One region of the Anaerotignum propionicum DSM 1682 genome, then DNA from elsewhere that is predicted to be linked to it. Evidence: a T-box and tRNA genes for the amino acid it is inferred to sense, from the RefSeq annotation. Region 1 holds a T-box; the other holds one or more tRNA genes.
The links. A T-box is a leader RNA that pairs with one kind of tRNA and senses whether it is charged. The one in region 1 lies ahead of CPRO_RS01405 (glycine--tRNA ligase), so its partner is inferred to be a tRNA-Gly.
Positions count from the first base shown of each region.

Region 2: it has a tRNA-Gly gene. The T-box ahead of CPRO_RS01405 (glycine--tRNA ligase) is inferred to sense a tRNA for this amino acid. The anticodon was not compared.

Region 1 is NZ_CP014223.1:306,861-315,557, forward strand. Features, by position in the region: gene era (GTPase Era) at 1-868, shown strand, start outside; gene CPRO_RS15145 (hypothetical protein) at 970-1,119, shown strand; gene recO (DNA repair protein RecO) at 1,403-2,131, shown strand; T-box leader at 2,190-2,368, shown strand; gene CPRO_RS01405 (glycine--tRNA ligase) at 2,449-3,837, shown strand; gene catA (type A chloramphenicol O-acetyltransferase) at 4,020-4,670, shown strand; gene ppdK (pyruvate, phosphate dikinase) at 5,339-7,981, shown strand.
Region 2 is NZ_CP014223.1:543,771-552,467, forward strand. Features, by position in the region: gene CPRO_RS02480 (NAD-dependent protein deacylase) at 1-375, shown strand, start outside; rRNA gene CPRO_RS02485 (16S ribosomal RNA) at 629-2,162, shown strand; tRNA gene CPRO_RS02490 (tRNA-Tyr) at 2,253-2,333, shown strand; gene CPRO_RS02495 (PadR family transcriptional regulator) at 2,636-2,974, shown strand; gene CPRO_RS02500 (permease prefix domain 1-containing protein) at 2,961-3,686, shown strand; gene CPRO_RS02505 (hypothetical protein) at 3,676-4,290, shown strand; tRNA gene CPRO_RS02510 (tRNA-Leu) at 4,463-4,546, shown strand; tRNA gene CPRO_RS02515 (tRNA-Phe) at 4,570-4,645, shown strand; tRNA gene CPRO_RS02520 (tRNA-Gly) at 4,652-4,723, shown strand; gene CPRO_RS02525 (FeoA family protein) at 5,289-5,498, shown strand; gene CPRO_RS02530 (FeoA family protein) at 5,510-5,731, shown strand; gene feoB (ferrous iron transport protein B) at 5,810-7,978, shown strand; gene CPRO_RS14790 (FeoB-associated Cys-rich membrane protein) at 7,996-8,133, shown strand; gene CPRO_RS02540 (IS110 family RNA-guided transposase) at 8,482-8,697, shown strand, end outside.

The DNA.
Region 1 (8,697 bases):
TGGCAGACCCAATGTTGGAAAATCCACATTGATGAATTGCCTAATCGGGGAAAAAATCGCCATTACTTCCCATAAACCTCAAACAACACGAAATAAAATCACCAGTATTTTGACCAAGGAGGATTTTCAATGTGTATTCTTGGATACACCTGGAATCCATAAGCCCAAGCATAAGCTGGGCGAATTTATGGTGCGTTCTGCGGAGAATACCTTTAATGAAGTGGACTTAGTTTTAATGCTCATCGAACCTACGGAAAAAGTAGTGGAAATGGATCAATATGTAATCGACCGACTGGAAAACGTAAAGACACCAGTAGTTTTGGTCATTAATAAAATTGATACCATTGAGCGAGAGAAGCTTTTGCAGGTGATTGAGGCTTATCGTAAGCTGTATACCTTTGCTGAGGTTGTTCCTATTTCTGCAATGAAGGGCAGTAATACCGATGCATTGATGGATGTGATTAAGAAATATTTGCCTGAGGGCCCTCAGTATTTTCCAGAGGATATGGTTACAGATCAGCCGGAGCGTCAAATAGCTTCCGAAATTGTTCGTGAGAAGGCTCTTTATCTCCTTCAAGATGAAATACCCCATGGAATCGCCGTGGAAATTATGTCTATGAAAAAACGTGAAGGTCAAAATATGGTGGATGTGGAAGCAACCATTTATTGTGAAAAAGATTCCCATAAGGGAATTATTATTGGCAAGCAGGGCGCTATGTTGAAAAAAATTGGCTCTTTGGCTAGAAGAGATATGGAGCGATTGTTGGGCTCACCAATTTATTTGGAGCTTTGGGTAAAAGTGAAAAAGGATTGGCGAGACAGTGACTTTTTGCTGAAAAATTTTGGATATGACAGACGAAATGTCTGATAGAATCAAGAACCCTTTCTGTTTTTGGCGGTATTGGTATTAATTTACCTGTATGCTTTCGTTATTGCTCCATAACATAATGAAAGAAAGGGGACGGTTTTATGGACGAGCGGAATAAAAAGGCATACTGGCAAAAGTTTGCACAAACAGGTCAGATTGAAGATTATTTGCGTTACAAATCCGATTTGGGAGATAGACCAAATCCCCGACGGAGGATTGCAGACAGCTCAAAAAATAAAAATTTTTATTAAGAATATAAGACCTTAAGACCGTGGGTTTTAACCCACACCCACTTGCTTTTTGAAAAAAGCAAGAGCAAAAACTTTCGTCACCCCCTCTGCATGGGGGGTGAATTAATATAATAGCAAGAAATGAAAATTTTGCGTTACGAAAGTTTGGGTCAAGTCTTTTCAATACTGCACTGCCCAAGATAGGGCAGGATGCGAAGCCGACTTTTGCCAAGCAAAGGTGCATGACTTGTTTGCAAGGTTTGGGACAGCATCCCGAGGTCTTATTAGAAAATGAGGGGGAAAAGTGGGCGTTGTTCATTTTAGAGGTGTTGTAATTCAGGAAAACCAAGTGGGCGAGAGCGGCAAACGGATTTTGGTTTTGGCCAAGGGCATCGGTCGGGTGATGCTCAATGCCCGTGGTGCAAAAAACACCAAAAGCAAGCTGCTTTCCGGCACACAGCTTTTTTCATATTGCGATTTTATAGCGTATGAGGGAAAAGGTTTTTATTCCTTAACCCAAGCTGATTTGATTGAAAGCTTTTATGGCATTCGAATGGATATGGATCGTCTTGCAGAAGCTGTCTATTTGACCGAGCTGGTGGAGCGGACTTGCCCTGCTGGGATGGAGCAGGATGAAACCTTAAAACTTCTGCTGTATTCCTTGGCTATGCTTGAGAAAAGCCAAGTGCCGCCAAGGCTTATTTCCCGCATTTTTGAGGTGAAATATGCGCAGCTTTCCGGCGTATTATCCAATGAGGGCTGTATGGTTTGCAGTAGGGATGATGCACCCCTTTATTTTAACGAGTCTGCAGGGGAGTTCCTTTGTAAAGACCATTGCTTCGGCGGAGAGATTTCTCTTCTTGGGGCAGTGCAAAAAGCAATTTCTTTTATTACCGAAAGGGAAGGAAAGCAAGTTTTTGCATTTACCCTTTCCGAGGAAGCCACGAACCAGTTGGACACCATGATGCGGCGCTATTTGGAGATACATATGGGGGTGCGGCTAAAAAGCCGAGAATTCAGCAAAGAACTGTAGTTTATAAAATAGGTATTGACAGAAATGCGGGAAAGTGTTAGCATAATGGCTAAATTGAATAACTGCAATGAAAAAGAGGAGTATCCGTAGTATGTTTTCAGAGAGTCTTCGGTGGGTGAAAAGAAGACAGCAGAGTACGGTGAAGGGCACTTTGGAGCAGGACTTCACAAGAGTGGATTTACGCTTTGCGTAGATCAATAAGGGTGGAACCGCGGAAGATAGACTTTCGTCCCTTGCTTTTACAGCGAGGGAGGGGAGTTTTTTTATTGCCTTTCCTCGGTAAAAAACTTATCAACTTTTTTGAAGGAGGAATTATTATGACAGAAAAAACTATGGAAAAAGTAGTTGCATTGGCAAAAAATAGAGGTTTTGTTTATCCCGGCTCCGAAATTTACGGTGGCTTAGCGAACACATGGGATTACGGCCCCATTGGTGTTGAGCTGAAAAACAATGTTAAAAAAGCATGGTGGAAGAAATTTATTCAAGAAAGCCCATTTAATGTTGGTGTGGATTGCGCAATCTTGATGAACCCTCAGACTTGGGTGGCTTCCGGTCACGTTGGGGGTTTTAGTGACCCTTTGATGGATTGTAAGGAATGCAAGGAGCGTTTCCGTGCAGATAAATTGATTGAGGAATATATTGCAGAGCACAATATGCCCGAGGCAGCTGTGGATGGCTGGAGCAATGATGAAATGAAACAATTTATTGATGAGCATCAGGTTGCCTGCCCTTCCTGTGGCAGCCATAACTTTACAGATATTCGTCAGTTTAATTTGATGTTTAAAACCTTTCAGGGTGTGACAGAGGATGCGAAAAACGTGGTTTACCTTCGTCCTGAAACAGCCCAGGGAATTTTCGTAAACTTTAAGAATGTACAGCGTACCAGCAGAAAGAAACTACCTTTTGGTATTGGTCAGATTGGTAAGTCTTTCCGCAACGAAATAACACCAGGTAATTTTACCTTCCGTACCAGAGAATTTGAGCAGATGGAATTAGAGTTTTTCTGCGAACCAGGAACTGACTTACAGTGGTTTGAGTATTGGAGAAGCTTCTGTAAGGATTGGTTATTGAAATTGAATATGGATGCAGAAAGCATCAGACTGCGTGACCATGAGCAAGAAGAACTTAGTCATTATAGCAACGCAACTACTGATATAGAGTTTAAGTTCCCCTTTGGCTGGGGCGAGCTTTGGGGCATTGCCGACAGAACCAATTTCGACTTAAGATGCCATCAAGAGGTTAGTGGTCAGGATATGACCTATTACGATCAGGATAAAAATGAAAAATATATCCCTTATTGCATTGAGCCTTCTTTAGGTGCTGACCGTGTTACCTTGGCGTTTTTATGTGAGGCGTATGATGAGGAAGAGGTTAGCGAAGGTGATGTAAGAACAGTATTGCGTTTCCATCCCGCCCTTGCGCCGGTTAAGGCTGCAGTTTTCCCGCTTTCCAAAAAGCTGAGCGAAAAGGCGACAGAAGTATTTGCTTTGCTTTCCAAAGAGTTTAACTGCGAATTTGATGAATCTGGTTCCATCGGTAAGCGTTACCGCAGACAGGACGAAATTGGTACACCATTCTGCATCACTTATGATTTTGAATCTGAAGAGGATCAGAGTGTTACTGTGCGTGACAGAGACACTATGGAACAGGTTAGAATGCCCATTGCACAGTTGAGTGCTTATTTGAAAGAAAAAATGGAGTTTTAAGATGCAAAGCCTTCCAGAGTATCCTCTTTGAAAGATATGATACGATAACCTTAAATTGAATGAAACCATTCATTAGTATATATATTTCAGATGTTACAATGGTGAAGAAGGTGGATGAGCATGGTAAACACCAGCAAATAATGCCTCTTAAAATTGATACTATTTTCTAGGAGGCAAAGACTATGAAATTTATTGAGATACAAATGGAACAATGGACAAGAAAAGCTCACTATGAACATTATAAAAACAATATTCCATGCTCCTATAGCATAACGGTAGACATTGATATTACTAATCTGCTGATTCGGCTAAAAGAGCGTGGAATGAAATCCTACCCTGCACAAGTCTTTATGATTTCATCGGTGGTGAATCAGTTACCGGAGTTTCGAATGACAATGAATAGCGACCAGCGTTTGGGATATTGGGAGGTCATCGACCCGATGTATACTGTTTTCGATCCTATCACGGAAACGTTTTCAGCCGTATGGACAAAATATGATAGCTGTTACAATACATTCTACAGCGCATATTTGCAAGATACGGCACAGTATACATGTGGAGGTCTTTTTCCACAGGAGTATATACCGCCCAATACTTTTAATATTTCCAGTGTTCCGTGGCTGGATTTTACTGCGTTTAATATCAATGTTTTTTCAGATGGAAATTATCTTTTGCCTATTTTCACCATTGGAAAATATAAAAAAGAAAACGGCAAAATCATGATGCCCCTTGCTATCCAATGCCATCATGCGGTTTGCGATGGCTATCATGTTGGCAAATTCGTAGAAACATTGCGGGAAATGGCAATCAACTGCGATAAGTGGTTGTTGTAGACAAAACTTTTATGATATCTCCGTATGATTGAATGGAGAAAGAGGTAAAGATAGCAATACAGCTTAACACTTAAACAATACTCATTTTTAGACTATGTGAAAGCAGGCAGCTGTATTGGAAATATGAAGGGTTCTTATTTTGTCTATTGGTGTTGTGTTTCCATTTTATAGTTATTTATTTAAACACAGCTAATTCAATAAAAGGACCCCCTTTCTTTTCCTTTTGCCTAACGTATTAACCATAATTTTTTGTCGCTGATAACGATATCGTACAAAAATGAATGAAATTTTTTGTTGCACAATGAGTAAAAGTGCTGTATACTTAGCACTTGTATATTAAAGAACTTAAGTGATAAGCTCTAAGAGCAAAAAATTTATTGGGACATAATACGTCCCATGATGCAATATGCTGACCAACTTCCTTGGTCAGCATATTTTTTTTGGCAACATGGAGTAAAAATGGTTATAAAATTTAAAAAATTATTGCATAATCACAATGGGATGGTTTTATTTTAGTGCAATAGCGTAGAATGCGTAGCTGCCTTCTCGGAATAGCGTTGTGATTTTTCATGGGAAATGATATAATTCTGTTAAGATCAGTTTTTCAAAAAATTCCAGATATAAAATTCCACGTCTGACATCCAGATGGAAAACAGGAGGTAATGTGTATGAGCAAGAAGTATGTTTACATGTTCAGCGAAGGCAACGCAACCATGAAAAACCTTTTAGGAGGAAAGGGTGCAAACCTCGCAGAAATGACAATGTTAGGTCTGCCGATTCCCCAAGGCTTTACCATTTCAACAGAAGCCTGCACAGATTATAACGAAGGTGGTAAGAAACTGACTGAAGAAATGATTGCCCAGATTGATGTGGCATTGAGCAAGCTTGAAGAGATTGCCGGCAAAAAGCTGGGTGATCCTGAAAACCCCCTTCTGGTTTCCGTTCGTTCCGGTGCGAGAGCATCTATGCCTGGCATGATGGATACGGTTTTGAACCTTGGTTTAAATGATGTATCCGTTGAGAGTTTGGCAAAGAAAACAGGCAATCCCAGATTTGCTTATGATTCTTACAGAAGATTTATCATGATGTTTGCAGACGTTGTAATCGGCGTTTCCAAATCTAAGTTTGAAAGAAAGCTGGATGAATATAAAGAAGAAGCAGGCGTGCGTTATGATACAGAGCTGACAGCAGAAGACCTGAAAAAGGTTACTGCAATGTTCAAACAGATTTATTTGGATGATCAGGGCAAAGAGTTCCCTCAGAATCCAAAGGAGCAGTTGCTTGAGGCGGCTATGGCAGTATTCCGCAGCTGGGATAACCCTCGTGCCTTTGTATACAGAAGAATGAATGATATTCCTTATAGCTGGGGAACAGCGGTTAACGTACAGATGATGGTATTTGGCAATATGGGTGATACATCCGGTACCGGTGTTGCTTTTACAAGAAATGCCGCAACTGGGGAAAAAGCTATGTTGGGTGAATACTTGGTAAATGCCCAGGGCGAGGACGTTGTTGCTGGTGTTCGTACACCCAACCCCATTGCAAAGCTGGCAGAGGATATGCCGGAAGTTTACAAGCAGTTTATGGAAATTGCAAATAAATTAGAAAATCACTATAAAGATATGCAGGATATGGAGTTTACCGTGGAAGAGGGCAAGCTGTACTTCCTGCAAACAAGAAATGGCAAGAGAACTGCCAATGCTGCTTTACGTATCGCAGTTGATATGGTAGAGGAAGGCCTCATCACCAAGGAAGAGGCGTTGATGAAGGTTGATCCTAAGCAGTTGGATCAGATTTTGCATCCTGCTTTTGATCAAAAGGCATTAAAAGCTGCAAAGCCCCTTGGCAAAGGTCTGCCTGCATCCCCCGGTGCGGCGGCTGGTAAGGTTTGCTTTACTGCAGAAGATGCCAAGAATCAGGCAGAGGGCGGCGACAGAGTCATTCTGGTTCGTTTGGAAACCTCTCCCGAGGATATTGAAGGTATGGCAGCGGCTCAGGGCATCCTGACAGTACGTGGCGGTATGACCTCTCATGCGGCAGTAGTAGCCCGTGGTATGGGTACTTGCTGTGTATCCGGCTGTGAAGAAATCAAAATGAATGAAGAAGCAAAGACCTTTTCTTTGGGTGGCAGAACATTCAAGGAGGGTGACTATATTTCTTTGGATGGCTCCACCGGTAACATTTACGGTGAGGATATCCCTACTGTTGATCCTGAAATCAGTGGAGATTTCTCAAAATTCATGGCTTGGGCTGATGAAAAGAGATCTCTTAAAGTAAGAACCAATGCAGATACACCCCATGATGCACAAACAGCCATTGATTTTGGTGCAGAAGGCATTGGCTTGACAAGAACAGAGCATATGTTCTTTGAAGGGGACAGAATTATGAAGTTCAGAAAGATGATTCTTTCTGATAACGTTGAGGAGAGAGTAGCCGCATTAAAGGGCATTGAGCCTTTCCAGAAAGAGGACTTTAAGGGTATTTATAAGGCAATGCAGGAAAGACCCGTAACAATCCGTCTGCTGGATCCTCCTCTCCATGAGTTTATGCCTAATACAGAAGAGGAATTTGCAGTGTTGGCGAAAGAGACAGGTAAAACTGTGGAAGAGCTGAAGGTAAAGGCAAAAGGCCTGCATGAATTAAACCCTATGATGGGTCATAGAGGTTGCCGTTTGGCAGTAAGCTACCCTGAAATTGCCGAAATGCAGACAAGAGCAATCATTGAAGCTGCAATTGAGGTTTCTGTTGAATTGGGCATCAATATGAAGCCTGAAATCATGATTCCTTTGATTGGTGAAATTAAGGAACTGAAATATGTGAAAAATATTGTTGTTGAAACTGCAAAGACAGTTATGGATGCAAAGGGCAAAGAGCTGGATTATCTGGTTGGTACGATGATTGAAATTCCCAGAGCAGCATTAACTGCGGATGAAATTGCCACAGAGGCAGAGTTCTTCTCCTTCGGTACCAATGACTTGACACAGATGACCTATGGTTTATCTCGTGATGATGCCGGTAAGATTTTGGCGGATTATATTGATAAAAATATTTACGAATGTGATCCCACTGCAAGATTGGATAGAACCGGTGTTGGTATGTTGATGAAATGGGCGGTTGAAAAGGCATTGCCTGTTCGCCCTGACATCCATTTGGGAATCTGCGGTGAGCACGGTGGTGACCCTTCTTCCGTTGAATTTTGCCACTTGATTGGTCTGGATTATGTATCCTGCTCTCCTTTCCGTGTACCTATCGCAAGATTGGCGGCGGCTCAGGCGCAGATTAACTATCCCAGAGAAACAAGAAAGCACTAATCATTGGCTGAGATTATATTCTGTGCGCATATCAGCATGCTATCTTAAGATTGGTGCGGTAGTAGGCGCAGATGGTTTTCTGTGGGAAAATATGTAAAAATGCAGGGCAAAAGCGTTGATGGCTTTTGCCCTTTTTTATATTACTTTGAAAAGCATAATATAAAAAGGTGATAAAATCTAATTGAGTGGGTTTGCTGAAATTTATATTATAATTTGACAATTCACGTATCGAAGTTTTTTGTAAGTTGAGGGCAGATGATGCCAACAGAAGTATGTATATATGAATTTTAAGAGCTTGAAAAACAACACAAAACATGAATAAAATGCATAAATAGTTTTGTATCAAAAAACCATTTTGTAACTTTGTAATAAAATACATTTTATTGGTATAATTTGTTGGTAGAAAGATTAAATTTTGTCATTTAATATAAAAATTGGGTGATAAATGTTGATTTTTACGAAGGACTTCTCTATAATAAAATATATGAAAATTAAGATGTTATGGTTTAAGTACGAATCCTATACCTAGAAATAATGCTTTTCTCAAAAGGTATAAATTTGTACTTTTGTATTATTTTTACTTTAATAAATATTGATGTATAAAATTCAATGCTCTAAAGCTCACTTTTGGTTATGCGTAGGCTACAATATAATTTGTTTTAAGATTGAAAAGTCACATAATAAAAAGATGGGAAAGGCCTAAGTAACAGAATTAT
Region 2 (8,697 bases), 240 kb from region 1:
GAGCTTCATGGAACTCTTTATCGTAATTATTGTGTAAAGTGTGGGCAAGAATTTCCTCTGGAATATGTAACAAAAGAAGAAGGTGTTACTAGATGCAATCTTTGTGGTGGTGTGGTGCGTCCTGATGTGGTGCTTTACGAGGAAAGCCTAAATGAAGAAACAATTGAAAAATCTGTCTCCTTTATTGCCAATGCAGATGTTTTAATTATTGGTGGTACAAGTTTAAATGTGTATCCTGCGGCAGGACTGATTCGCTATTATGATGGAAAGAAAATGGTTCTAATCAATAAGAGTGAGACGCCCTACGATGACAAAGCATCCCTTATTATTACGAAAAGTATTGGAGAGGTATTTCGAGAAATCGTTGAATTCTAAAGGTTTTTTAAAACAAATTAAAAAAAATAGAAAAAATTGAAAATTAATGCTTGACTTTTAGCCGAGCTTTAGATATAATAAATTCTGCGCTGTGAAAGTGCTGTGAACTTTGAAAATAGAATAGCGTTTGAAAAAACACAACCCATAGTCAATTCAACTTTTCTGCTTTGCGGAAAAGAAAAAGACAAAGAGTTTGCCGATTTCGAAAAAATCGGAAAGTAAGCCAGACATTAAGACTGGCAGGACAAAACTTTAATATAAGAGTTTGATCCTGGCTCAGGATGAACGCTGGCGGCGTGCTTAACACATGCAAGTCGAGCGGAAATATGCAATCGGAGAGCTTCGGCAGGAAGATTACATATTTTAGCGGCGGACGGGTGAGTAACGTGTGGGCAACCTGCCCTGTACTGTGGAATAATCACTGGAAACGGTGACTAATACCGCATGTCATTGCGAGAGGGCATCCTCTTGCAAGAAAAGGATTTATTCGGTACAGGATGGGCCCGCATCTGATTAGCTAGTTGGTGAGATAACAGCCCACCAAGGCAACGATCAGTAGCCGACCTGAGAGGGTGATCGGCCACATTGGGACTGAGACACGGCCCAAACTCCTACGGGAGGCAGCAGTGGGGAATATTGCACAATGGGCGAAAGCCTGATGCAGCAACGCCGCGTGAAGGAAGAAGGGTTTCGGCTCGTAAACTTCTATCAACAGGGACGAAAAAAATGACGGTACCTGAATAAGAAGCCCCGGCTAACTACGTGCCAGCAGCCGCGGTAATACGTAGGGGGCAAGCGTTATCCGGAATTACTGGGTGTAAAGGGAGAGTAGGCGGCATGGTAAGTTAGATGTGAAAGCCCGAGGCTTAACCTCGGGATTGCATTTAAAACTATCAAGCTAGAGTACAGGAGAGGTAAGTGGAATTCCTAGTGTAGCGGTGAAATGCGTAGATATTAGGAAGAACACCAGTGGCGAAGGCGACTTACTGGACTGAAACTGACGCTGAGGCTCGAAAGCGTGGGGAGCGAACAGGATTAGATACCCTGGTAGTCCACGCCGTAAACGATGAGTGCTAGGTGTCGGGGGGGAACCCTCGGTGCCGCAGCTAACGCAATAAGCACTCCACCTGGGGAGTACGATCGCAAGATTGAAACTCAAAGGAATTGACGGGGGCCCGCACAAGCGGTGGAGCATGTGGTTTAATTCGAAGCAACGCGAAGAACCTTACCAAGGCTTGACATCCCTCTGACCGGTGTAGAGATACACCTTCTCTTCGGAGCAGAGGTGACAGGTGGTGCATGGTTGTCGTCAGCTCGTGTCGTGAGATGTTGGGTTAAGTCCCGCAACGAGCGCAACCCCTATTCTTAGTAGCCATCATTCAGTTGGGCACTCTAGGGAGACTGCCGTGGATAACACGGAGGAAGGTGGGGATGACGTCAAATCATCATGCCCCTTATGTCTTGGGCTACACACGTGCTACAATGGCTGGTAACAAAGTGACGCAAAACGGCGACGTCGAGCAAATCACAAAAACCCAGTCCCAGTTCGGATTGTAGTCTGCAACTCGACTACATGAAGCTGGAATCGCTAGTAATCGCGAATCAGAATGTCGCGGTGAATACGTTCCCGGGCCTTGTACACACCGCCCGTCACACCATGGGAGTTGGAAGCACCCGAAGTCGGTGACCTGACCGTAAGGAAGGAGCCGCCGAAGGTGAAGCCAGCGACTGGGGTGAAGTCGTAACAAGGTAGCCGTATCGGAAGGTGCGGCTGGATCACCTCCTTTCTATGGAGTATTGGTTGTTAATCAGCGCTATTCTATTTTGAGAGCTTACAGGATATGTAATCATTTTCTTTGTAAGCGCACATTTTAATTGGGTGGATTCCCGAGCGGCCAAAGGGGGCAGACTGTAAATCTGTTGCGATAGCTTCGAAGGTTCGAATCCTTCTCCGCCCATATTTTAAACAAACCTTAGGGTTTGTTTTTTTTATGTGAAAAGCCTTAAGCTTGAAAGTACTTTAGAAATAAATAAGATAAATAGAAAATCAAGTAAATTAAATGCTTCCTTTAATTAGCTGAATTAGGTCAAAATTCTGTCCGTTAAAAACACTGTAATGGAGTGTTAACTTTGCTCCTTTAGACACAAAGTCTTCCGAAAGTCTTTATTTGGGGGAGTAAAAATATATTCTTGACATACATAGAATATCTAGGTAAACTATACCTAGTTGTTCTATGCATATATGAAGGGAGTTATCTAAGTGGATAAAGGATTGATTGGTGGCAGCTCTATTTTAATGTTGCTTTCCTTGTTACAGGAAAAGGATTACTATGGCTATGAAATCATTAAAGAAATAGAACAAAGAAGCAACTCTGTTTTTCAATTTAAAGAGGGAACGTTGTACCCAGTTTTACATCGCATGGAAACCCAAGGATTCCTAAAATCTTATAAAGCAAAGTCAGAGACGGGTAAGGAGCGAAAGTATTATCAAATAACAACAAAAGGGAAAGAGCAGCTTGCAAAGGAAAAAGAACAGTGGAGCACCTTTACAGGCTCCGTTCAGAAGGTATTAGGGGGTGCGGGGTATGCATGTACCTGATTGGGAAAAATACCTGAAGGAAGTTTTATCCCACGTGAAATTTAGATATGATCATAACCCTATATACGTTGAGTTAAGCAACCATATGGAAGATCGGTATGAGGATTTTATATCAGATGGAATGGACGAGGAGCAAGGGAAAAGGGCAGTCTTAACTTGTATGGGGGATGCGGATACCCTTGGGGAGGAATTGAACAAAGTTCACTCACCTGTGATTGGCTGGATTTGGCTAAGCTTACGGAATCTACTCATTATACTAATACTTATAAATTTTTTTCCTGTGTTTTCTCTTATTACCACCTCTTTCATTTCAGTCTTTGAAACTTATAAGGATAAAGAAGATAGTCCGTTGGTATATACCATTGATGTAGGCTACAAAGAAAAAGTATATGATACCACATATATCATTGATAAAATTTTATATTATGAGGATAATACAATGGAAATTCGCTATGCTACTTGGACGAATCCGTTTTCTGATAGCATAAAGTGGAGTTTATCAATCAATCCACAGATATATGTTGGTGAAACTCAATTACCCAGAGGTGGGAATGGATGGAAAAGCGGAAGCTACTACGGTCGTGGGCAGGAATTTAGAGAAGATGTGCCTTTAGATGCAACAAAAATTATCATTCCTTTGATCTATAATAATAATAATAAGGAAATTTCCATTGATTTAACAGAGAGGCGGATGATGGCGAATGAATCGTAAAAGGCAAATCTTTCTTTTTATTATCATTATTCCGTTGCTGTATATATCATTTTTGCGGCTGGAAGGGTATTATCTAACAGCTGAGCGGGTTTTCTATGCTTGTGAGAAGGGGCTTCACTATGGGCCCTCTGAAAAGATATTAGCTCAATATGAGCTTTCCAAGGGGAGCAAATTGATTGTAGGGAAATGGGATGGTAATCTTTCAGCAGTTCCAGTGGAGCCGGAATTTGGTGTCCTATGGAAGCTGAAAAGCGGAGGCGTAAGTGGTTTAATTCCTTGTGATAAAGAAGTAAGCACGTATATTGTTAGAGAGGATAGAATCATAGGGCTTACTTCTATTAAAGAAGTGAAGGAGATTTCTTGCAGGATTGAGTACGGAGATAGTAATCATCCATCCATTAAGGAAATTACCATGCAAGTGGATGAGGATGGTTATTTTACGGGAATTTGGGGGGAACAAAAAGGAGAAGATTATTATGTATATATCTCTTATTTGGAAGGTAAAAACAGCAAGGGACAAGTGGTTTACAGGGATGGCAAGTCTCTGGATGGCACGTACTATAATGATGGTGTTTTAAATGACACAGAAGGAAAGAGAGAATAGAGAGGAATTATCCTAAGAAGTAGGACGAAAGAGATGTCGCTAAGAACGAATAAGCATAGCAAAGGAAGCTGTACAAATATTAATACTACAGAAAAAAATCCTGAAAAAAAGTATTGACAAATTAGCTTGTCTTTGATATATTAAATGAGCGGTTTAAACGAGCAAGAAACTTGCCCGAGTGGCGGAATTGGCAGACGCACAGGACTTAAAATCCTGCGGGGTAACACCCGTACCGGTTCGACCCCGGTCTCGGGCATAACCGCTTAAAAATCAATATGTGCCCAGATAGCTCAGTCGGTAGAGCAGAGGACTGAAAATCCTCGTGTCGCTGGTTCGATTCCGGCTCTGGGCACCATATTTTGCGCGAGTGGCTCAGTGGTAGAGCATCGCCTTGCCAAGGCGAGGGTCGCGAGTTCGAATCTCGTCTCGCGCTTGAAAAAAGTGTCTTTATAGACACTTTTTTTATTTGTATACTTTATCTGGAGAAAATCACCTGCTTTGCTTGGGAGGGAAATGATTTTTGGTTTTTATATTTGCTGAAAGACGTTTGCTTTTACTTATAGCAAGAGGACTTTGTATCGTCGTAATTGTTACATGAATAGGGTTTTTAATTCCATTTTAGACACTGCAAGTAACAGCTGCCTATAAGTTGAGGAAAACCAGCTGAACTGGTGCTTCTGATTGTATCTATATTTTAATCAGAATGTAATTGGAGGAACTCTTGATTATTGTGTACTTTATAATAATGAGCGCCTTAGAAAACATTAGTTTTGTTAAATATTTCAAGTCAAACCTTGTATTAATGGTATATACAAGGTTTTTTATTTTATTTATAACCAATAGCCTTTAAGGTTTGCTGTTGAAATTTTTAAAACAACGGACATAGAATCAAGGATATTATCTATAAAAATGGATATAAATCTTGACGGAATGAGTTAGGCGTGATAAACTTTAAATAAGTTAGTTGTGGCTACTATGTGTCGGAAGGGGGAGTGAATATGCCACTAACATTAGCAAGTGCAGGAAGTCCACAAATTATTAAGCGTATTGGTGGAAAGGATGAGACACAGCGCTTTTTATCTTCCCTTGGATTTGTAACAGGAAGTGAAGTCACTGTGATTTCCGAATTTGATGGAAATGTTATTGTAAATGTGAAAGAATCCAGAGTTGCAATCAGTAAGTCGATGGCGAATAGAATTATGGTATAAGGTGGGATATGATGAGAACTTTAAAGGATGCAAAAATAGGTGAACGGATTTCTGTAATTAAAGTTACAGGAGAAGGCCCGGTGAAGCGCAGAATTATGGATATGGGTATTACCAAGGGTGTAGAAATTTTTGTAAGAAAGGTTGCTCCATTGGGTGATCCAGTTGAGGTTACGGTTAGAGGGTATGAGCTTTCTTTAAGAAAAGCAGATGCCCAGATGGTTGTGATTGAGTAAAATATTTATAAAATAGTTAGTAAAAACTAATTTTTTTTGCAGAATGGTTAGTTTAAACTAACGAAAAGGAGGATAATTATGTCAATAAAAATTGCGCTTGCCGGAAATCCAAACAGTGGTAAGACAACATTATTCAATGCTTTGACCGGTTCCAATCAGTTTGTGGGAAACTGGCCGGGTGTTACCGTGGAGAAGAAGGAAGGTAAGCTGAAGGGGCACAAGGATGTAACCATTACGGATTTACCTGGTATTTATTCCTTATCGCCATATACATTAGAAGAGGTTGTGGCAAGAAATTATTTAATGCAAGAAAAACCCGATGCAATTTTAAATATTGTAGACGGTACCAACATTGAAAGAAATTTATATTTAACAACGCAATTGTTAGAATTGGGTTTCCCTATGGTGATTGCCGTAAATATGATGGATGTGGTTAAGAAAAATGGCGATACCATACATATTAAACAGTTGGCTGAAAAGCTTGGATGTACAGTTATGGAAATCTCCGCCTTAAAAGGAACAGGAATCAAGGAAGCGGCTCAGGCAGCAGTTCAGGCGGCAACCCAAGGAGGTTCTCCTAAATACCATAGTTTCTCGGTTCAGGTAGAAGAGGCCTTATCTACCATTTCTGCTCGGTTATCCCAGGGAGTTGAAGAGAAGCAAAAACGTTTTCATGCGATTAAGTTGTTTGAAAGAGACAAGAAGATTTTAGAGGGGAAAGTTTCCGCCTCTGCTTTTGAAGATATTATTTCTAAGATTGAAACTGAATTTGATGACGATAGCGAAAGCATCATTACAAATGAGAGATATATTTATATCGGTGAAATTATAAAAGGCTGTTATAAGAAGCACAACAAAGGTAATTTGTCATTATCTGATCGTATCGATAGGGTTGTTACAAATCGTTGGCTGGCACTGCCCATTTTTGCTTTAGTCATGTTTTTGGTTTATTATGTTTCTGTAACAACAGTAGGTACTTATGCAACAGACTGGGCCAATGACGGTGTGTTTGGCGAGGGTTGGGAATTGTTTGGCTTATGGATTCCCGGTGTTCCTGTTATAGTTGGTGACTTTTTGGCAAGCATTAACTGTGCCGAGTGGTTACAAGGCTTGATTTTAGATGGTATTATTGGCGGCGTTGGTGCTGTATTGGGATTTGTTCCTCAAATGCTTATTTTGTTTATTTTCTTGGCATTTTTGGAAGCTTGCGGTTATATGGCTCGTATCGCATTTATTATGGATAGAATTTTCCGGCGCTTTGGTTTATCAGGAAAGTCATTTATTCCTATGCTCATCGGCTCCGGCTGTGGTGTTCCTGGTATTATGGCATCCAGAACCATTGAAAGCGATAGAGACCGTAAAATGACCATTATTACAACAACATTCATCCCCTGTGGTGCTAAATTGCCTGTTATCGCTTTAATTGCAGGTGCATTATTTAACGGGGCGCCATGGGTTGCACCGAGTGCATATTTTGTGGGAATTGCCGCAATTATTATTTCAGGTATTATACTTAAAAAGACAAAGATGTTTGCAGGAGATCCCGTTCCCTTTGTTATGGAGCTTCCTGCATACCATATGCCTACCGTTTCCAATGTATTACGCAGTATGTGGGAAAGAGGCTGGTCCTTCATTAAGAAGGCTGGTACTATCATTTTACTTTCTGCTATCTGCGTATGGTTCCTTTCCAACTTTGGTTATGTGAATGGCTCTTTTGGCATGGTAGATGATTTAAGCAATGGATTCCTTGCATCCATTGGTAATACAGTTGCTTGGATTTTCTCACCTTTGGGCTGGGGAAATTGGAAGGCAGCAGTGGCAGCTCTTCTTGGATTGGTTGCAAAGGAAAACGTAGTAAGCACCTTTGGTGTTCTCTATGGATTTGCCGAGGTTGCAGAGGATGGTGCTGAAATTTGGGGTACATTGGCATCAAGCTTTACTCAGGTTGCTGCATACAGCTTCTTGGTGTTCAATTTACTGTGTGCCCCTTGCTTTGCAGCAATTGGTGCAATCAGCAGAGAAATGAATAGTGCAAAATGGACATGGTTTGCAATTGGATATCAGACGATCTTTGCTTATGCTGTTTCTTTCTGCGTATATCAAATTGGTTCAGTGATTACCGGGGATTTGGCATTCGGCTTCGGAACAGTAATGGGGATTTTGGTTATCATTGGTTTCCTGTATTTAATGATTCGCTCAAATACAAAAGCAAAAGATAGTAAGGTTTCTGTTAGCGTTGCAGGCTAAAAAAGGAGGTATGGATTATGACACCGGGAACAATTATTGTAGGGCTGATTTTGCTTGGAGTCGTAGTTGCAATTATAAGAAGTTTGAGGAAGAAGAAGGGTGGATGCAGTTGTGGTACAGATTGTTCTTCCTGCAATCACTGTGACCATTCCTAAAAGCTTCGATGGAGCTTCATAAAGTGTAGCTGATATAGGTCTTCTATGAAATGCTTTTATTTCATAGAGGGCCTATTTTAGTACCATAAAAGTGTAAGTGTTAAACACATCATTAGTGCTAAAACATTTGCACTTATTTCTTTATAATAAAGGGAGTAGTTGGTCTGGCGTGGCCTATTTTGGATTTATACATCCGTCACAAAAACCGTCAACCACCCCTTATTATAAGCATTCGATTAAGCAGGTTGAAACTCATAAATGAGCTTTCGTGTAACGAACTAAAATGAATTGTAATAAGTGTGGATGGTAACAACTACAAATATTTTTTGATTTGGAGGGATGGAGTCAATGATTAGTGTTGGAATTGATATTTCAAAAGGAAAGAGTACGGTTTGTATTTTAAAACCATATGGAGAGTTGATTTGTTCACCGTTTGAAATAGAACATACAGAGCAAGGATTATCTGAATTGTCATCTATGCTTTTAAGATTTAATGAAGACGTTAAAGTTGTAATTGAGGCAACAGGAATCTATCATCTTCCGGTGTTTGATTTTCTGCAAGAA